One region of the Caloramator sp. genome, then DNA from elsewhere that is predicted to be linked to it. Evidence: a T-box and tRNA genes for the amino acid it is inferred to sense, from the RefSeq annotation. Region 1 holds a T-box; the other holds one or more tRNA genes.
The links. The T-box of region 1 lies ahead of argS (arginine--tRNA ligase). A T-box ahead of a tRNA ligase gene usually reads a tRNA of that ligase, here a tRNA-Arg.
Positions count from the first base shown of each region.

Region 2: it encodes a tRNA-Arg, which carries the amino acid that the T-box ahead of argS (arginine--tRNA ligase) is inferred to sense. The anticodon was not compared.

Region 1 covers NZ_JAIHAO010000026.1:8,752-12,164, forward strand. The annotation lists gene argS (arginine--tRNA ligase) at 1-1,063, opposite strand, end outside; T-box leader at 1,138-1,342, opposite strand; gene plsY (glycerol-3-phosphate 1-O-acyltransferase PlsY) at 1,395-1,982, opposite strand; gene iadA (beta-aspartyl-peptidase) at 2,236-3,408, shown strand.
Region 2 covers NZ_JAIHAO010000056.1:226-3,638, forward strand. The annotation lists gene JG776_RS11525 (hypothetical protein) at 1-103, opposite strand, end outside; gene JG776_RS11530 (hypothetical protein) at 115-273, opposite strand; gene JG776_RS11535 (LysM peptidoglycan-binding domain-containing protein) at 1,076-1,837, shown strand; tRNA gene JG776_RS11540 (tRNA-Arg) at 1,986-2,062, opposite strand; tRNA gene JG776_RS11545 (tRNA-Ser) at 2,110-2,201, opposite strand; tRNA gene JG776_RS11550 (tRNA-Ser) at 2,228-2,318, opposite strand; gene serS (serine--tRNA ligase) at 2,559-3,413, opposite strand, start outside.

The DNA.
Region 1 (3,413 bases):
AGTTGTCTGCCCAATCATATCCCATAAGCTTTAGAGTAGTGAATACTTGTTTAAAGTGTAGAGACTGATCCATACCAACTACATAAATATTCTTATAAAAATCATAGGTCTTCTTTCTATAGATTGCTGCAGCAAGGTCACGTGTTGCATAAATTGAAGCACCATCAGCCTTCAATATTATACAAGGAGGCATATTGTATTCATCAAGATTTACAACCTGTGCTCCCTTACTTTCTACAAGAAGGTTCTTTTGCTTTAACTCCTCAACAACTGCATCCATTTTATCGTTGTAGAAGCTCTCACCTGCATAGGAGTCAAACTTTATATTTAACATATCATATATTCTATTGAATTCCATTAGGCTTACATCTTTTATCTTCTGCCATAGTTTAACTTCTTTTTCGTGGCCATCTTCAAGATTTTTAAAGTGTTGTCTTGCAATATCCTCAAGAGATGGATCCTTTTCTGCCTCATCGTGGAACTTAACATATATTCTAAGAAGTTCCTTAATAGGTTCCTTTTGTAGTGCCTCTTCATCCACCCAGCGTTCGTATGCTGCAATTAGCTTTCCAAATTGTGTTCCCCAGTCTCCAAGATGGTTTATACCTACACAGTTGTATCCCTGAGAAGAAAGTATTTTGTATAGAGAATTTCCTATTGCTGTTGAACATAGGTGTCCAACGTGGAAGGGTTTTGCAATGTTTGGTGATGAGAAGTCTATTGTAACAGTTTTGCCTTCACCTATTTTGGAATGTCCGTAGTTTTCCCCTTCAGTCAATATTTTTTCTATAACACCCTTTGAGAAGGAGGCCTTATCCACGAAAAAGTTTAGATATCCTCCAACTGTTTCAACTCTTTCTAATCCATCTTTATCTATTTTTTCGGATAGTTCCTGTGCAATTAAATTTGGAGCCTTTCTAAATACCTTTGCAAGTTGGAAACAAGGAAATGCAAAATCCCCCATTTCAGGTTTTGGTGGGATTTCAATTAGTTTTTGTACATCATTAATATTAAGTTCTGCAGCCTTTGCAATCTTTTCTGCAATTATTAACTTATAGTTCATTTTTACACCTCCGATATATGTAGAATATTGTTTACATTGTCTAATAAAAATGGAAATAAAAAAACCGCCTCTATAATAGAGGCGGTTGTCCGCGGTACCACTCTAATTGGCTAAAAAGCCCACTTATTTAGATAACCCACAGGGGTCTTACCATACTTGCAGATGCTTTCTGGCAGAGTCTCCAAGGCTCTTTTCCCAAAAGGTCTGTGTAGAGCTTCCACCGTCCTCTACTCGCTAAGACAGATGTCTTAAGGTACTCCTCCTCTTCATAGACTTTTAAATATTGAATTTTACACATTATTATAAAATATTAATTGGAATAATTCAAGGTTTATCTATTGGGATTTACCTTATTTTCATTACCATTTAAAAGTCTTTTGATATTGCTTCTATGTAGATATACTATAAAAAGTGAAAGTGCTAAAAGAACAATTAAAAGTTTTACATTTTTATATTTGTAGAAGAAAATTAGAGTGATTATAAAACAGGAGAGCATTGATGCAACTGATACATAGTTGGTGGCGTGCTTTAATATTTTCCAAATAACTAAAAGTACAACACCAAGTAAAAAGTCGAGGGCAAATATTATTCCAAAGAAGGATGATACACCTTTGCCTCCCTTGAATTTTGCAAATATAGGGTAACAATGTCCAAGTAGGGCACATATCCCAACGAATGCAGCAGCCTCCATAGATAGATATTGCTTTGCTATAAGTACAGGTAGGAAGACCTTAATTACATCAATAAAGGAGACAGCAAATCCTGCCTTTTTCCCAAGAACTCTTCCTGCATTTGTTCCACCCATATTTTTAGAGCCGTGTTCTCTTATATCAATATTATAAAAGGTTTTGCCAATTACCACACCTGTTGGGAAAGAGCCGCAGAGGTAGGCTGTTATAAAAAATAATAAGTTCTTCATTTTTACCTCCATTTGTTTTAAATTATGATATATATATTTTATATTATATTTAATAGATATGACAAGGATGTTTTTTTGGTTGTTATTGGCGAAAATATAATTAAAAATTTAACCAAATATAGGTTATTATAGGGTAATAAAAAGAGCATAGAAGAGTTGTTTTATTAAATATGTATTTTTTAAAAAGGAAAAATAAGATTGGCATAGTTGTTGCTTAATAAATTTTAAATTTATTTAAAAAGGAGAGGTTGAGATGGTTATATTTATAAAAAATATAGAGGTTTATTCTCCAGAATATAAAGGTAAGAAAATTATATTGATATTGGATGATAAAATTGCCTATATTGGAGATGACGATATTGATTTAAAACTACCTTTTCCTGTAAAAGTAATTGATGGCTCAAAGTATTATGCCTTCCCTGGATTTATTGATGGCCACGTACATATAACAGGTGGTGGAGGAGAGGGAGGATCTGCAACAAGAACTCCTGAGATAGTTTTATCGGACATTATAAAAGGAGGTATTACAACAATAGTTGGTTGTCTTGGAACAGATGGTATTACAAGAAGTATGGAAAACCTTTATGCAAAGGCAAAGGCACTTGAGGAGGAGGGAGTAAGCACATATATCTACACAGGTTCCTATAGGGTTCCTACAGCTACTTTAACAGGAAGTGTTATGAAGGATATTATGATGATAGATAAGGTTATTGGAGTTGGAGAGGTTGCACTATCCGACCACAGGTCGTCACAGCCAAGCATAGAGGAAATAAAAAGGCTTACTGCAGATGCAAGGGTTGGAGGAATTCTCTCTAAAAAGGCTGGAGTTGTAAATATTCATTTAGGTGATGGAGATAGGATGTTAAGCTATTTAAAGGAGATAGTAGATACAACTGAAATACCAATAACACAATTTTGGCCGACGCACATAAATAGAAATCCAAAGCTCTTTAAAGAGGGAATTGAATATGCAAAGAAGGGTGGGTTTATAGATTTTACAACAAGCTCAGATCCAGTATTTTGGGAAGAGGGAGAAATAAAGGCAAGTAGGGCAATTAGAATTTGCCTTGAAGAGGGTGTAGGTGAGGATAATATAACACTAACCTCGGACGGGCAGGGAAGCCTACCTCAATTTAATGAGAAGGGTGAATTTGTAAAGCTTGGTATAGGAAGGGTTACTTCGCTGTATAAAGAGGTTAGGGATGCAGTACTTGAAGATAAGGTTCCTATAGATAAGGCTTTAAAATGTATAACAAAGAATCCAGCAAGGATATTAAAGCTAAATAACAAGGGAAGAGTAGATATTAATATGGATGCAGATTTAGTTTTAGTGGATAAGGATAGTTTAGAAATAGAAACAGTTATTGCAATGGGAAAAATTTTAATGGAGGATAAAAATATTTTATTTAGGGGAACGTTTGAATAAAATTT
Region 2 (3,413 bases), on a different contig from region 1:
CACTATCAATACTTCCTATAAGTGGCCATATTCCAGATGGCCCAACATAGTCTAACAAATCTCTTTTTAATTTCCTATAGTTTACCCTTTTAATGATAATCATCCCCCATCATATTAAAATGGAATTTCTTTATCTTCATTATTAAATATATTTATGTAAAGCTCAAATAATTCTTCATCTGTCATATCCTTTAATTTGTTGATATAAATATCTTTAAATCCTGCTGCTTCATAATACTCTTCAAGTTCTAAAAGCATTTTTTCTCTATCCATATTAACCCCTCCCTATATTTATATATAAATTATACTTATTTTTTATTACCTTGAAAAATTTATTTTTATATACTTATTTATACATTTATTGTATAATTTTTATGTACCTATATAAAAAGGAGTGGTTTTGTTGTCTAATAAAATTAATATAATTATGTTAATTTGTTCTTTTATATGTACCATTTTATTTATGATAACTAAAAAAACCTTTCTAAGTATTATATGGGGTATTAGTTTTATTCTCTGTTTATTCAATTTTATTAAAACTTACACTAAAAGCAAATCTAATTTAACCAAATAAGAACTAAACAACCTAAATACTAAAATTAAGGAATTAATTTTAGCAAATAAAGAAAGTAAAGCAATATATTTATATATGAAAACTACTGGAGCAGATTTAAAAGATGCAAAAGAATATATTGATTCATTAAAAGATAATTTTTAAATTGAGAAGGGAAAAATGAAAAAATTTATTACAATCGTACAAATTATATTTTCAATAATTTGTTTATTAGGTACAATATTGCTTTTTTTAAAAGATATTTTTATTCCTGCACTTGTTCCGTTATCTCTATCAATTGCTATACTCTGTTTAATACTGGCAGAACTTTAAAATTAAAAAAATTTACTAAAACCATTTGGGTTACTACTTTTATATTAAAAATTACTGCTATTATTTTAAATTTTGTTGTTAGTATAGAACAAATTGTAATTGTAATAAAAAGGTAGCCTTTGTCTTTAGCACAAATATAATTATTTTTTCATATTCTAATTATATAAGTATAATTAGAGAGATGATACTTTGAAAAGTGATATTGATAATAAAACACGTGCACAAATTCCTGAAAGATGTAGTGTAGGTTTTCAAAAATATACTGTTGTTAAAGGAGATACTCTTGAAAAAATTGCAAAACATTTTAATGTAACTGTAGGTTTTTTAATAGTAGAAAATCCCCATATAAAAGATCCAAATAAAATATCCCCAGGAGATGTTCTGTGTGTACCTATACAGCCTCCACCAGGCGTTGGGAGAGTACCCGAGAGTTGCCCTATAGGATATGAAAAATATACTATAAAATCAGGGGATTCTTTTTCAAAGATAGCTCAAAATATAGGGGTTCCAATAGATCTTCTCATTTGGAATAACCCTCATATTCCAGATCCAAATATAATTTTCCCTGGTGATGTAATATGTGTTCCTATACCACTTAAATTGCCATCTTGTAATTTATTAAAGCCAATAGGTTCTTCATTGAAAAATGTATTTGGCTCAGCTATGGTTCAAAAACAGCAAAATGGACAGCACCTTCTTGTAATTACAGGAGTAAACCTTCCAAATCCATCATTGTTAGGTAACTATGATGGTTATGATGGATTTGTTGGAATTGCAGGCATTGGAGGATATGGTTTCCCACTTACCCTTGTTTCAGACGAAGTAGGTTTGTGGGTAGGGAGCATAATTATTTTTCCTCTTTTAACCTCTAAAGATCAAGTTTACATCATTCCAAGCAATTCTGAAGTTTCTGTGCCAAGTAAACCTATATTAGAAGGTATGTTAAAGTAAAAAGAAAAGATGCTATATACTTTTGTTCTCTAAAAATCAAAGTGTTTTATAAATACATTTGTATGTTGTCATTTTGTTGTCAAAAGCTTACTTTTTTACCTAACAACCAATAATAAAAGCCTCGAAGGTTTATCTTCAAGGCTTTCTATGGTGCGCCCGGAGGGACTCGAACCCCCGACCAACTGGTTCGTAGCCAGCTACTCTATCCAACTGAGCTACGGACGCATATTCTTTTTTTTGAAGGATAAAAGCCGCACCCTGTGCGGCTTTTATGGCGGAGAAGGAGGGATTTGAACCCTCGCGCCGGTTTCCCGACCTACGCCCTTAGCAGGGGCGCCTCTTCGGCCAACTTGAGTACTTCTCCATGTTGCCTACTTGATAGTTTTTATATGGCGGAGAGGGTGGGATTCGAACCCACGGTAGAGTCACCCCTACGCCGGTTTTCAAGACCGGTGCCTTAAACCAGCTCGACCACCTCTCCGTATCGGACATTTATTATTATATCAGCGACTTACTTTGTTGTCAACATCTTTTTAATTTTATTTTTAGGTGACATTTCCAAATAATATTGACACATCTTTTTAATTTTATTTTTTTGTTTTTGTCTTAATTGCCCATCAACAATATTTATTATATAATCACCTTTCATTTTATGCAATGATAAATATATAGCATAAATGTATAGGAGTAGCCCTTTTAGTTGCTACTCCTATTTTTATAATTACTTTGTTATTCTTTCTATTCCACCCATATATGGTCTTAAAACTTCTGGTATGATTACTGAGCCATCTTCTTGTTGATAGTTTTCAAGTATTGCTGCAACAGTTCTTCCTACTGCAACACCTGAACCATTTAGTGTATGCACAAATCTTGGCTTATCTTTTGCATCCTTCTTGAATCTTATATTTGCACGTCTTGCTTGGAAATCTTCAAAGTTTGAACAGCTTGAAATTTCAACATATCTTCCGTAACTTGGCATCCAAACTTCTATATCATATTTCTTTGCTGCCGTAAATCCTAAGTCACCTGAACAAATTAGAACAACTCTATATGGTAATCCAAGAAGTTGTAATACTTCCTCTGCATCACGAGTTAGTTTTTCTAACTCTTCATAAGAATTGTCTGGATCTGCAAATTTAACAAGCTCTACTTTATTAAATTGATGTTGTCTTATTAATCCTCTTGTGTCACGTCCTGCTGAACCAGCTTCTGAACGGAAGCAAGCAGAATATGCAACGTGCTTTATTGGTAATTTGCTTCCATCTAATATTTCATCCATATACATATTAGTTACAGGAACCTCTGCTGTTGGAATTAGGAAGTAGTCATCATTTGTCACCTTAAATGCATCCTCTTCAAACTTTGGAAGTTGTCCTGTTCCTGTCATACTCTTTCTGTTTACCATAAATGGAGGGAATATTTCTGTATATCCGTGTTTATCTATATGTGTATCTAAGAAGAAGTTTATTACTGCTCTTTCAAGTCTTGCACCAAGTCCCTTATAGAAGGTAAATCTTGCTCCTGTTACCTTCCCTGCTCTTTCAAAATCTAATATATCAAGCTCTGTTCCTATATC